Regions from separate parts of the Paenibacillus sp. JNUCC32 genome, predicted to be linked through region 1. Evidence: predicted binding sites of a transcription regulator. Region 1 holds the regulator's gene; the other holds the start of a gene.

What was found. Region 1 encodes LexA, which represses DNA repair genes until DNA is damaged. Its sites were predicted from a motif close to CGAACATATGTTCG; they were not measured.
Region 2: a site for LexA is predicted at 3,064-3,077, ahead of addB (helicase-exonuclease AddAB subunit AddB). Genes of this name have one in related genera too.

The regions. Positions count from the first base shown of each region.
Region 1 is NZ_CP062260.1:3,005,970-3,013,405, forward strand. It holds gene JNUCC32_RS13280 (DUF896 domain-containing protein) at 1-106, opposite strand, end outside; gene JNUCC32_RS13285 (LysM peptidoglycan-binding domain-containing protein) at 398-769, opposite strand; gene lexA (transcriptional repressor LexA) at 946-1,572, shown strand; gene JNUCC32_RS13295 (hypothetical protein) at 1,641-2,447, opposite strand; gene JNUCC32_RS13300 (RNA polymerase sigma factor) at 2,440-2,985, opposite strand; gene JNUCC32_RS13305 (hypothetical protein) at 3,222-3,737, shown strand; gene JNUCC32_RS13310 (hypothetical protein) at 3,757-3,942, opposite strand; gene JNUCC32_RS13315 (DUF4062 domain-containing protein) at 4,081-5,346, opposite strand; gene JNUCC32_RS13320 (Ltp family lipoprotein) at 5,572-6,132, shown strand; gene JNUCC32_RS13325 (YolD-like family protein) at 6,279-6,620, opposite strand; gene JNUCC32_RS13330 (DNA polymerase IV) at 6,617-7,436, opposite strand, start outside.
Region 2 is NZ_CP062260.1:3,684,828-3,692,263, forward strand. It holds gene addB (helicase-exonuclease AddAB subunit AddB) at 1-2,878, opposite strand, end outside; gene JNUCC32_RS16625 (class I SAM-dependent rRNA methyltransferase) at 3,184-4,557, opposite strand; gene JNUCC32_RS16630 (Na/Pi cotransporter family protein) at 4,767-5,738, shown strand; gene JNUCC32_RS16635 (NUDIX hydrolase) at 5,735-6,190, opposite strand; gene mtaB (tRNA (N(6)-L-threonylcarbamoyladenosine(37)-C(2))-methylthiotransferase MtaB) at 6,278-7,436, opposite strand, start outside.

The DNA of each region.
Region 1 (7,436 bases):
TTTCCCGAAGCTCGGCCCGCTCTTTGAGCTCCTCCTCGGTCAACCCTTCATTCTTCTTCTTTCTTGCTAATACATTGATGCGTTCTACCAAAGTATCGATGTCCATGACTTCTCCTCCAATTTCGATATCATGTATAACTTAAACATGTGAAAAAGAGCTTGTCAAGGCAACTGAGCCCTTGCAAACTCTTCTAAGAACAAATAGGAACATATGATGCGCATAAACGAATACCGTCTATGGAGAGGTAATCTATAGTTATCTATTGTAAACGCACTATTACGCGTAAATGATTCAATCTGACAAGCAGAATATGATGTGTAATTAAACAGGAAGTAACCAGTAGTATGTGGTGATTATATGGAGTATGAATGCCAATTGGTTAGAAGCAACGTCAAATCACCAAACCGGCAATGACAGCACTTCCCCAGCCTGTATGTCCGGACCCTTCAATCCGTTCATTCTTCGTATGCTATCCAGATATACGCGTGTATCCATATCCGCAGGTTTGTGAAGGGAAGCAATTCGCCACAAGCTATCGCCATATTGAACGATCACCTGCTTCTCTCCAGTCGGCTTCTCTGTCCCACCGGCAAAAACGGAATATGCACCTGTCCAAAAGATGGCCACAATTAGCAGGGTGAACAACAGTTTATTCAAAGGGATCGAAGCTATCTTCGATTTCAAGTAAATGCCCCAAGTCTTCGATGATTGTTCTGTTACCACCGGAACGTTCTCATAAATGCTGCGGTATGTACTGTATTTCAACATGGAATCATCATCTCCCAAACAAGTGTTCTCTTATGGATTCATCTTAACACGAACACTTGTTTGATTCAATACCCAAAAGAACATTTGTTCTATTTTTATTTTAGAACTTATGTTTGTACGAACGGTAGTTCTATGTTATAATTTTCCCAAACGTTACTAAATGGGGTTGATACGGCATGTCGAAAATATCCAGCCGCCAGCTGGCGATCTTAGAGTTTATCCGCAACGAAGTTCGTAGCAAGGGTTACCCGCCTTCTGTCCGGGAAATCGGCGAGGCTGTCGGACTAGCTTCCAGTTCTACGGTCCATGGTCATCTGGACCGTTTGGAGAAGAAAGGCCTGATCCGCCGTGACCCTACGAAACCAAGAGCGATCGAGCTGCTTGGCCAAGAAGAATCCGAGAGCGCGAATCTGTTTACGCACACCATTGCCAGAGTGCCTGTCGTCGGGAAAGTCACAGCAGGTGTGCCGATTACGGCCATGGAGAACATTGAAGACTATTTCCCGCTCCCGCAGCATTACGTGGGCGACGATAAGGTGTTCATGTTGTCCGTAGTCGGCGACAGTATGATTGAAGCCGGTATTCACAGCGGTGACTACGTCATCGTTCGCCAGCAGCAAACCGCGGACAATGGTGACATTGTCGTAGCAATGACAGAAGAAGATGAAGCAACCGTGAAGACCTTCTATAAGGAGAAGGACCATGTACGATTGCAGCCGGAGAATCCTACCTATGAGCCGCTGCGCTTGAACCATGTTACGATTCTCGGGAAAGTGATCGGTCTCTTCAGGGACGTACACTAATTCCATAGAATTATGAATAAGAGGTTACCTTCCTTATTTGGATGGTAACCTCTTTTTTAGGACATGCACTAGAACGTTCCGGTCTTACGCAACACTAGAACCAACGCATTTTGCTTAAGATCTAATTGATACATTCTTTCAGAAACATAGTCCGGCGAACCTTCGCCTCCCGGTCCCTCCGTAGACTGCAGAACAAGCTTATTCTCCTTCACCTCGGGAGCCGTACCTGGTCTATAATACGAAAAGTAGGATACCAAGGACTCATCCTGAAATCGAAGCTGCACGGCATTACCCGTTTCATGCTCTACGGCGAACGCATAGATTTGTATGCCATGACAGTCCCTATATTGCGGTGCGAGTATAAATACATCGGCATCTTGAAACGGCAGGCGAATCATATCAACCGGAGCAGATGTCGGTTGAATAAATGTAAGCCCCTCCAGCGTAGTGACTTCATTTGTAACTTGGTTAGTGCTATACTGCACGCTGTAGTTTCCGGTAAACGACCGATCTGTTTCGATACCGAAGCAGCTCGGTGCACCCAATGTCGTTATTTTTTCCTGTCCAACTGCAATAACGTTTAACTGTCCTTCATCCGTTACGCCTTGTGCCCGGATTGTCTCCTCCTTAGTAGGGGGCATAGTCCCTGCTCTCTGTTGTTCGTCCCCGCCAAAAGGCAATTGAAAGGCAATTAAAATAATCAGAAGCATGAACCCGCCAGCCAATCCAACTTGTAAGTACTTTCGACGTTTAGGTTTGCTGTCGGTGAAAATCACGGACCTATGCACGTTTTTTTTCATTTCGGACGTGAACTTTTCATTTGAAAAAGGAGCTTTTTTAGCACGGTTGTACCAGTCTGGTTTATCCTCACTCATCGTTCTTCTCCTTCATTAGTTTTTGTACTTTTTTCCTGGCCCGATGCAATCTGGATTTTACAGTGCCTATCGCAATATGAAGCAGCTTCGCAATCTCATGCATCGGCATTTCATAGTATAGGTCCAGGACCAATACTTCCCTAAGCTTGCTCGGCAAAGTCATAATCATTGCCCATATTTCATCCGTATACTGCTCGTCCCAATATTCCGCTTCCGCTGACCGGCTTGACGAACTGGCGGTAAGCTTGTCTTTAAGGATGACTTTCCGAAAGAAAAAAGCCTGTTTGTACCGAAACGCCGTATGTCGCGTGATCGTTAGCAGCCACGTTTTCAGCGTCGCCTGACCGCGAAAGGTATGTATGCCGTAATAGGCCTTAATAAAGGCTTCTTGTGCAATATCGTCTGCCAAGGCATGCTGTTTGGTCAAAAAATACGCATAATTCCACACATCGTTTCCATATTCATTCATGATTTTATCCAGCGTCTGGCTGTCCATGACCGTCATCTGCTTTAAGTATTCGAGCTCCAACCGATTCACCTCATCTAATTAGAGTCATGGAAGCGAGCAAAGGTTCCTTTTTTCGCAAAATAAAAAAGAATCTCCCGTAGGTAAGGGAAGATTCTATTCTATAAAGTATAAACAACCCGATCTTTCATTTGCGCTAAAATGTAGATATAAAGACACTATTTAACATATTTAACTTACAATCTCTAATATTTAATGGTATTATTTAGGAGGTTGGCCGACCTAAACTGTTTTTGGGAGGTAGTTAAATGAAGAAATTATCCATAGCAACATTTATCGCAACGGTATTAATTCTTGCTACTGCTCATTCTGCCTTTGCAAATTCCCCAAGCCCGAACCCTGATTCAGATACAGCCACTATTCAGGCACTGACGAATTATGAAAGTGAGCCCAACGATAATTATGAATCGGCTGACACTGCCGTGTTGTATGAATGGGATAACGGTACAAACTATGGATATATTAGCAGCATGGGCGATCTTGATTTCTGGCACTTGCCGACTAATAACGCAAGTTCCTATAATATCAGTCTATATTCGCCTGGCTCTTACTTTAATTATAACTTTGCAGTCTACGAGAAAGTGCCTGGCCAAAATGGATATACTGAAGTTGCTCGCTCCTATGCAATAAACGGTGTCGCCGGCGTTAGTGTACCGGGATTAAAAAGCGACGGTACCATCCCTAATTACTATGTTATGGTATACGGGAACATGGGCTTCAATATATTAGATCCATACCGACTCACAATTCATGCTGTTTACTAATGAATTTTAAATGCTGAAATCATGTTTGCATTAAAAAATCCCCGCTGCCACTTGGCAGCGGGGATTCCTCTATTAATACATCGTAATGTACTGATCGCGTTCCCATTGGTGAACTTGCGTTCTGTTTATGGTCAAAGCTTTCAAATAAAATTTTCCCTTCATTATATAGCGCGTTTTTCATGGCTTTAAATTTCAAGCTTTTCATACCTTTGTATCCTTTATTTTAAGTTTGGGGGCAATCAGGGGGACATTTTGGGGGCATAACTTTAACAAGAAGGCATTACTCTTAAAACTTCAAAAATAAACAAACTAGCAATTAATAAAGGACCCCATGGGTCCTTTATTAGTTCTCATACCTCGACTGTGCAAATCCAAAGGCGTTCCATAAAGTATCAAATGAAGATCTAAACATTTGATACAACTCATCTTGACTCACTGCCATATCAGATATCACTACTTCAGGAAGGTGTAGATTATCCCTGTTATAAACTTCAGCAAAATTATGATTGAAAAAATCTGGACTTATCGCAAGTGTATATCCTTTGATGTTCACCAATGAAATAAATACAGATACTGGCGCTTCAACTCCGACATCTTTTTGAGCGGTTAAATAATAAAACACACGATCTATTATGTCTCTCTGCAATTTGTATACCGGTATCTTTTTTCGCGAGTCTACCGATCTTAAGAGTCCGTTGTCTACTGACTCAATACCTCCTGATTTATAAAACTGAACATAAGAGTGAGGATGATTATAATTTGGCCACTTCGCATATGTCATAAGACCATCTATATTGATTAGATGATCCCAACCAGTAGTATAGAGGGGTCTAAGTTTAACTACAGTTTGATCCATATCCTTTATAGACAACGAGTAATTGTTGTGAGGTACCACATGGACACTTAAATATGTTGTTAAATCCTCCACTAAAGGAACAACTGTGTTTCCTTTTTCGATCTCTGAAACCCTAGATTCCCAGAACTCCTTCACTTTAACAACTTCTGGATTAGAATGAAAAACAGGAACAGTCATCAATTCACTTGCCTTTTTTGTTTCAACAGCACCTGGTTCAACCCCTACGTCATTTTGTTGTCTCTCATCTCCTACTTTTTTTTTGTAGTCTAACACTTTTTTATAAAGGTGCTCTTTAATACTCAGGGAATCATATTTAGCATATATCCCTTTTTGTTGATACTCAGCTTTATATTCATCAACTCTTCTCAATTCATCGTAATTAATACCACTACGTGGTACGGGTTTATCAACAAAATAAACAAGAACTTCTTTTCCAGACTTAATAAATAGATCAATCTCTTCTAATGTCCCTGAAACAAAACCTTCTGTTGGTGTCCCCAATTTACTCCAGAAGACGCCAATAACTATGTCACATTTAGACGTAATTTGTTCATTTATAATCTGTTGAGGATCACTTCCTCTGTAGGCCGGAACCACATCACGTTCCCATCTTGCAGGTAGGAGTACTACATTTAATGTTTCAGCAAATGAATGATTCCATTCAAAAATTGCATTTGTTATTTCATTACGTTCAGCGGATACATCAGAGGGGGATGCTATAAAAACACGTAACACTTCAGCGGAAAAACTCAATTAGGTCACCTCAGAATTATCATATTAGTAGAACGATCCTAATGAAGTGTAAATTTCACCTATCATGACTACACATAGAACCATTCTATTCATAATAATGTTAGCTTGTTTGGTTTAATCTGTAAATGCAGATTTATGATATCTCTATAAATCTTATGGTAAATAAATCCTAGTTCTGATAGACTATTGTTTGTCATATTATCACAGAATTGGGGGAAGAACGTTTTGAAAAAGCCGCTTTATAAGAAATGGTGGTTCTGGGTACTTATTGTTATTGTGGTTGGAGTCATAGGCAATCTTGGGAATTCAGAAGAACCAAAACAAGCAGCGCCGGACAAGGAAGTAATTGCAGAGCCTGATACCACGGCGAAAAATGATGAACAAACTAGTGTCAAAGAGGATGTTAAAGAAGAGGCGCCAAAAGAAGAGCCGAAAGAGGAACTAAAAGAAGAACCAAAAGAAGAACCGAAAGAAGATAATGTCCCTAGGGAACATAAATCGGCATTAAAAAAAGCGGAACAGTATGCGGAAGCTATGAGTATGTCAAAGGCAGGCATTTACGATCAATTGACTTCAGAATATGGAGAGAATTTCCCTAAGGAAGCCGCTCAATATGCTATCGATAACATTGTATTCGATTGGAAAGAAAATGCATTAATAAAAGCGCAACAGTATGCAGAATCTATGAATATGTCAGATGATGCTATTTACGATCAATTGATTTCTGAATACGGTGAAAAATTTACTAAGGAAGAAGCGCAATACGCGATAGATAATTTAGAATAAAATAACAAAACACCCCACAGACCGAATAAGGTTAGTGGGGTGTTTTTTACCGATTCCACTCAGCAGAGCTAATCTTTATATTCACAAACGCTTGGGATTTTCAAAAATCAGCCTGATCCAACGGAGTTCTCATTTGGCGAGCATTTTCAATTTGCCGAAACAATGTCATCGATCTTGATCCATTCCCATTCGCCTGCACCGGTCGCAAGCTTGATTTCCCGTCGATACGTATGAATTGTGGATACTGTGCCGGTCAGTTCCTGGTCCTCATATTCATCGAATAAACGCAATTTGATTGTACGGTGCATATGAAATGATTCGGCCAGCGCCTGTTCAATCAATTCCATTTCCTGCGGATCAAGAACCGGCTTATACTTCCTTCCCTCTTCGAGCTGCCGGCGGATGATTGTTTCTTTATGTTCCGGAAGCATCATCCGGCTAGACTCCCATAGACCGTTACCCTCAAGCTTTTTACGTGACGTCGTCATTTATAATGTCCCCCTATCTTAGCCGATCGATCGAGTGCCTGCCCAGCTGCCGTCATAGAGACAGCTCGAATCACGATTGAGTTCCCGTACTTCTGTTTCAATGCATCGGTTGTACGCTCTAATGCCATTTGACGCTCGCGGCCAGTATCAAATAGAGACATCTGGTATTCGTTATCGGGAGTGAGCTGCGTCACACTAATGCCCACCCTCCGGATCGGCATGCCATCCCAATGCTCTGCCAGTAGCTTGCAGGCCCAGCGATATACTTGCATGGTGATGTTGGAGGGGTCCTCCATCTTCATTTGTCTTGAAAAGCCAGTGGGGCGATCAAAGTCAGCTCCCATACACCCGACCGATACAACATGACCCATGAAACCAAGTGCCCTACAGCGCTGGCAAACCAGTTCCGTGAGTTCCAGCAGCACGACCTTAATCTCTTCGATGGTGCCGTAATCCCGCGGTAAGGTCATCATGTGGCCGACAGATTTAGGGGCGACCTGGTGGGTCCCCGGTCGTACGGGGCTGTAATCGATTCCGTTAGCGATCCGCCAATACATTTCAGCATTAATGTCAGAGTTCTTGCCGAATTTCCGTCGCATCATCTGTTTGAGCTTGCCCAACGGGGTCTGTGCGACATGGCCGATCGTAGGGAGGCCCATAGTAGTAAAATGTCTCGTCATCCTGCTCCCAGCCATAAACATGTCACTTACGGGCCGTTTCCACAGCGTGTCCGGCAGCATGTCTTTAGTCAAGATGTAAATCCCGGATGGATTCTTTTTCGCATAATTGTCGCAGGCGGTTTTGGCGAGGATCTTG
Region 2 (7,436 bases), 680 kb from region 1:
CCATGTCGACCCGGTCTATGCGCCCGACAATCTCCATCTTGGTCCCGTTCGGCAATTCAAACGCCAGGGGTGGCAGCGGCTTTCCGGGACCGAAATCAAGTTCAAAGCCGATCGGCTCGAATTTGCCGCGCCTCGCCTGCTCTCCCAATATGACCGATGCTCTGCCCACGATGTTTTTAAGCTTTCGCGAAATATAGCCGTACCGCTTGGAGCTGAGCAGGATTTCACCCTGCAGCATGGGTGCGAGCCGATCCACGGTCGCTTCCGCTTCGCGCAGGCATTCCTCGGCGGTCAGGTCTCCCCAGCTTCGATGCTGCGATTGGAATTTGACGGCCATGCTGCTCAAGGCAGCATGGAACAGCTGTCCGATGTCGGGAGCCTGAAGCCTGTACAGCTGCCGCTCTCTCAGCTTCAACCCATGGGAGGCAAAATGGGAGAACGGGCAGGCAACAAAGCGCTCCATCCGGGATACGCTTGTCCGCAGCTTCGTTCCGTACAACTGTCTGCTGGTTTCCAGCTTGAGAGGCCGGGCTTCATTCCGGTAAGACAAGGAGGAGAGCATGGTCGTAAGGCGGGGCCGCAAACCCGGCTGCTCCGCATACCAGTTGTAAACATGCCACCACAAATCCGGGATCTCCTCCCCATTCCTCCAGTCGCGAAGCCGGCCCGCTAAATAAGCAAGCGTCTTGTCTGGACGGACCGCATAACCCTCCTGCTCAAGGGCCGATTGCCCGGCATGCGGCCTTGGAAACAAAGGCTCCTCTTCCAGCTGGAACATCAGCTTCAGATGCCGCACCACCTCGGATGGCAGTAACGGCTTGCCTTCATCATCCGCTGCAGGGTAGCTGACCCACAGCTGTTTGCTGGCCGAAGTCAGCGCATTATAGATCAGAAACCGTTCATCCAGCAGTCTTCGGGATATGCTCGGGGCAAGCTCCAGCCCGCGGTCTTCAAGATGAACCCGTTCCGGCTCCGTCAGGATGCCGTCATCCTGGAACTGGGCCGGGAGCACGCCGTCGTTAATGCCGAGAAGGAAAGCATATTTCACCCCGCCCGTCCGCGTCCGGTCCATGCTGCCGATGAGCACCTGGTCCAGAGACGGAGGCACAAGAGCCATTTTCATTTCCGTAAGTCCCGTACCCAGCACGCCGGTAAACAATTCGGTGCTTAGCTTCTCCGCGCCCATCATCTCGACGATTTGGTCGAGCAAGCCGAGCACGGCACCCCATACCTGGCGGTGTTCCCGGGCTTCCTCAGGACGCCCGGCATCCAGTGCGGCCCGGCTTAACAGCTCCAGCTTCTCGGGCACAGCGCACTCCTCCAGCAGCCGATAGACCGCGGTGCTCTGATCCATCGCGCTCGCAGCCTTTTTCATCCGCTTCTCGAACGCATGCAGCGGTTCCGTTATCACCTTCCTGGCGTACTCGATCGCCGCCATGCCGTCCTGATTGCGGATCTCGCTTTCCCCCTCTTCTAAAGAAAGGCTTGGAACTCCCTTCCAGGGACGGCCGTCCGTCCAGCGCGTGCCCTGGATTCCGGAGGCCAGCGCATGGTTCTCCAGACGGTCCATGTCCTCACGGGTAAGCGAACCGTCCAGCGGCAGCAGCAGATCCGTCTTCACGCAGCGGAATACGTCCTCATAACGCCACCGGCGACCGATGACATCAAGCGCAGAGCGAATGAACTCGACCAGCGGATGGTGAAGCTCGCTCCGCTTCTGATCGAGAAAATAAGGAACGCCGTATTCCCTGAACAAAGGACCCATCAGATGCTCATAGTCCCCCATATTCCGGACAAAAACAGCCATTTCGCGGTATCTTGCCCCTTCCTCCTGTGCCAGCCGCAGCATTTCGCGCAGAGCTCCTTCGATTTCGGCCCGGCGATGGCTGGCAGCGTGTAAAAGCAGACCTTTCCTCCCGCGGTTTGGACTGCTCGCTGTGTCCGGGCCATCATCCGGTTCCGCCCAGCGTCTCTTCCGATCATAACCGCGCTCAAGATGGGCAAGCATGGGAGATTCCTGAAACCGCGGCAGAACATCGGGATGAAGAATGCGGTGCTCCGCCTCCAGCCCGATCTCATCGATAATCCCTTTGAGCTTTATGTACGTCACCGCAGTAGGATGAAAGAGATCCAGCTCATGCGGAACCGTCCCGTTCCTGTAAGGCTTGTCCAGCGTCAGCGCGATCGTCACTCGCTTGGCGTTTGCGATGATCTCCCGCAGCACCCGGTACTCCTGCGGCGTAAAGCCGTGGAAGCCGTCGATCCAGATGTCGGCACGCTTGATATATTCCGATTCGGCCACACCATCGGCCAATGAGGCCAGCGTGTCTTCCTCATCCATGTAAAACCGTGAAATTTCAAGCTCGAAATCGCGAAAGACCGTTACGATGTCCTCCAGCTTCCGCCGCAGCATCGGTGAATTCCCGGAGCCCGATACCATCTGTCCCAGCTGCTCCTCCACGCATGAGGCGTCAATGCAATAGCGCTTCATTTCCGTGTACAGCTCGCTCAGCTTGCCGACAAAGCCATGCTGCTCTCCCGAGGCGCCGAACATGTGGAGCTCTTCCTTGCGCCTCCGCAGAATTTTATACAGCAGCATCCGCTTGCCTTCCTCGCTGATCGCCACTTTAGCGGCTCCGCCGGTTTCCTGCATGACGCGGTAAGCCAGACGGCGGAAGCTTAGCACCTGCGCGCGCATCATGCCGCGAATGCCTCCCGCATTGACGAGCGCGTGCTCCGCTTCATAGGACCCTTGCTCCGGAACGATCAGGATCATCGGATCCCCCTTGGGATTATGCTCCAACCGTTCGATCATCTCTTGGCGGATCGACGTGCTCTTGCCGCTGCCCGACCTGCCGATAACAAATTGAACGCCCATGCTATGCCTCCTTTACATCTTGCCGAAAGAGACTCATTCACCTTCAAAACCAGCTGCTGATCCGGTGAAATCATGCCCTTTGAATCTAGTAGTTCAAGATCAAAAATGTATGTCAAATCTTGCGTGATGGTTCGACTCTATCAAAAAAGATGCTGATTACTAGTATAACATAAGTCCTGATTGGTGGAACATACGTTTGGATTTCATTCCCATTCCCAACGATTTCGGACATATGAAAAAGGACCCTGCCATCGTGGTTATCCACCATAGCAAGATCCTTTACATGAACCGCCAAACTGGGGTGTCTACAGTTTTGATTTGCTGCGCACTTCAAAGACGGCGAATTTCAAATAATGTCCCTCGTCGACCCCAAGAATTTGCGGATGGTCCTTGCCGGCCGCACGCCATTCCACCAATCTCAGAATTTTGCCGGCATCCTTCGCCGCATCCTGGATCGTCTCCAGGAACAAATCCGGCCGCATATGGTACGAGCAGCTTGCCGTAACCAGATATCCGCCCTCGTTGACCAGCTTCATGCCGTGGAGGTTGATGTCCTTGTACCCGCGGCAAGCCCCCTTGACGGCCGACCTGGTTTTGGCAAACGCCGGCGGGTCCAGAATGACCACGTCCCAGGATCGCCCCCCGCCCGCGGTCAACGGTTTCGAGGTATCCACTTTCTGATCCCCTTGGGCGCGCAGCTCGCGCTCTTCCAAACCCTTTACCTGGCTGCGCAAATATTGGAAGGCGTCATCCACCACAAATTCCACGCGATCCTGGAATCCGTTCAATTCCACGTTCTCTTTGGCACTTTCGATGGCATGCTCCGATATGTCGAGGCAGGTGACTTTCTTGGCGCCGTACTTGCATGCATGCAGCGTGAAGCTGCCCGTATGCGAAAAGCATTCCAACACCGTTGCGCCGTCCCAATACGGGAACGTAACTTCTTTTCCGCTTTTGTTCACCGGCAGGGGCTTCGTCTCACCTTCCCGCTCCACGGCCTGTAGCGTAATCCCGCTCCGGCTTCCCCAACCGGTCATTAACGGTTTGATGGATGCCCGGTTCTCCCGCTGATCAAAGAAATATCCGGTCTTCTGGCCCTCTTCGATATCCACTTTGATCTTCAAGCCGTTCTCCGTCACGACGACGTGGCGGGGACACTCCCCGTAAAGAGTTCCCTTGCGCTGTTCCAGCCCTTCCAGTTCCCGGATGGAAACGTCGCTGCGCTCGTAAATTCCTTTCGGCTGTACCACTTCGACAAGCGCGTCCACGATGTCCGCACGGCATCGGTCCATGCCCAGCGTCAGTAGCTGCACGACCAGCACGTCGGCAAAACGGTCCACGATCAGCCCCGGCAGGAAATCAGCCTCGCCGTATACCAGCCGGTAAGCATTCTCGTCTCCGATAAACCGCTCCCGGTGTTTCAGGCATTCCTGGAATCTGGCTGCGAAAAAAGCCTTGTCCATCGCCTCGACCGGTTCATACGAAACGGTGCGCACGGTGATTTGTGATTGCGGATTGTAATACCCGGAGGCAAGAAAACGGCCTTGGTGATTGAACACCGATACGATATCGCCCGGCTCGGGCTCGCCCTCGACAGAAGCAATCTCGCTTTTATACACCCAAGGGTGCCCCTGCTCCAGTCTCTTTTTTCGACTGCGCTCCAAAATAACCGATGGCACTGTATTTCACTCCTTAAAGTTATCCCCTGGTTTATTGCAATAGGCATGCATGTCCGCCAAGGGTCATATACGTAATTAAGAAAAACGTCGACCGACGTGCTTTCACAGTTACCCGACCGCGTGAAGAGATCGTTTTCTTGCGATGACCGATGACTTTCGGCTTTGCTGGAAACTGCGCTCCCACCTTATTTTACAAAAAGGAGAACATCATGCTATCCACGCTCTGGTTTCCCGTCTGTTATGGTCTTGTCCTGTTCCTGTTCGGCATGAAGGTCATGGAGGTCGCCCTCCAGCGCTGGGCCGGACCGCTCTTGCATAAGTGGCTCCACAAAGCGACATCCACGCCCCTGAAAGGCATGGTTGCCAGCACGGCGGTCACGGCCCTGCTGCAGAGCAGCACCGCCGTAACCGTGCTGGCGATAGGCTTTGCCAATGCCGGATTGTTAAGCCTGTCCGGTACCTTGGGCGTTATTCTCGGCACGAACATCGGCACGACGGTAACCACCGAACTCATCAGCCTGCAGATCGGACAAGCCGCCATGCCTCTGCTTGTCCTCTCGCTGATGCTGTGGGTCGGAGCCGTTCTTGTCAGCGAGCGCGTACCTGCGAGTCACGACAAGTTAAAAAACCAATTGATCAGCAGCCAATTTTTATGCCTTGCTGTCGCCGGATTTTCGCTGGTGCTGCTCGCGATACAAATCATGCAATCCATTGGGCCGACCCTTCAAAGCCTCGGGTTGTTCCAATGGTTCCTTGACCACGCCTCGCAAAGCGTCCTCTGGGGCATTGCAGCCGGTGCGATCCTGACGGCTTTGATGCACAGCAGCGCCGCCGTCATCGCCATGGCTATGGGGCTCGCCGCCAGCGGAGCGCTGCCTCCCGAGATCGGCGTCGCGATCGTCCTGGGCTCCAATGTCGGTACCTGCGTGACGGCGCTCATCGCGGCGATTGGCAGCAGCCGCGCCGGACGATTCGTGGCTTGGTCCCATTTGGGGCTTAATATCGGCGGAGTCCTGCTCTTCATTCCGTTCACAGCGGGATTAACCGCCGTATCCGGATGGTTAGCCGCAGATCCGGCCGGACAAATCGCCCATGCGCAAACCCTGTTTAACATCGCATGCTCGCTGATCGCGCTTCCTCTATGCTATCTGCCACTCTGGAACAAGCGGTTGCCGTCCTAAAATTTCATATCTTCATCCGCCGGAATAGCGACTTCAAGCAGCATCAGCGCTTTACGCAGGATGATATCGTTGTTATTGTACCCGTTGCTACGCTGCTTCCTCCATGCGGCAAGAGGCTCGAACCAGTCCACCCCGTTGATTTCCTCGATTTGGGGTTTTAGGATGCCTCCTTCCGCCTTAACGAGGTAGTAGTGAACTTCCTTGTCGACCAGGCCGAATTCGGGATGATGGTATTTATATGCAATAATGTCCACTGGAGAAGTGATGGATCCGACTATACCTGTCTCCTCGCGTATTTCTCGGAGAGCCGTCTGCTCGACGGTTTCACCGGCTTCCATCTTGCCTTTGGGAAGCGAGGTTTTTCCATAACGGTCCAAGATGAGCTGGATCTGAAGCGCCCCTTCATGATAACGGTATACAACGCCGCCCGCGGAAATTTGTGTATATGCCATGTCCTGTTCCTCCTTCATGTACAACAAGGACTCCACTTCCGGTAGCCAGGAAATGAAATCCTTGTCTGGTATGGCCGCTATGGAATATTACTGGGCAGCTGCCTTTAATCCATGATCCATGACGCTGAGGAGTTCGCCCTCGCATTCATTTACACCGGCTTTGGTTACTTTTACGCGGCACAGCTTGCCTTCGAGATCAGGCGATCCGTTGAATACAAGCTGCAGGTAGTTGTCGCTGTACCCCTGCATCTTTCCGCCATTAGGGGCTCCCTTGTATTCGCGCTCCGGTATCACGTTCAGAATCTGGCCCACGAAACGCTCGGCATAAGCCAGCTGAAGCTGCTCCGACAAGTCGATCAGATCGTGCACCCGCGCATTCTTCACTTCCTCGTCCACCTGATCCTCCATTCGTGCCGCCGGCGTGCCGGTACGCTTCGAATACGGGAATACATGCATTTCCGAGAATTGAATCGCCTTCATCAGGTCATATCCGTTCCGGAACATCTCATCCGTTTCGCCAGGGAAGCCGACGATGACGTCCGTCGTAATGCCCACATCCGGCATCGCTTGACGAATCAGGCCCATCTTGTTATAGAATTCTTCCGTCGTATATTTACGGCGCATCCGTTTCAGTACCGTATCATCCCCCGCTTGGAGCGGAATGTGAAGATGGCGGCACATTTTACTGGAGCGGTTCAGCACGTCCAGCATCTTCTCATCGATCTGGCTTGCTTCAATGGAGCTGATGCGGATCCGTTCCAAACCGTCAACCCGGTCAAGGTCCCACAGCAAATCGGACAATCTGTAATCCTCGAGATCATCCCCATATCCGCCGGTGTGGATACCGGTCAGCACGATTTCCTTATAACCCGCTCCGACCAGCTGATGCGCCTGCTTGATGATGCTCTTCGGATCACGGCTTCGCGACAAACCGCGGGACCAAGGGATGATGCAGAACGTGCAGAAGTTGTTGCATCCGTCCTGAATTTTCAGAAATGCGCGAGTACGTTCCGCGAAATCCGGTACGTCCATTTCCTCGAATACCCGGGTCTTCATGATATTGCGCACGGCGTTAATCGGCTGGCGCGTCTTTTCGATGTCATGGATGAAATCCATGATTTTCTCGCGATCCTGGTTCCCGATGACGAGATCCACGCCCGGGATATCCAGAATTTCCGCCGGCGAGGTTTGGGCATAACAGCCCGTTACGGCCACGATCGCCTCGGGATTTCGGCGAACCGCGCGC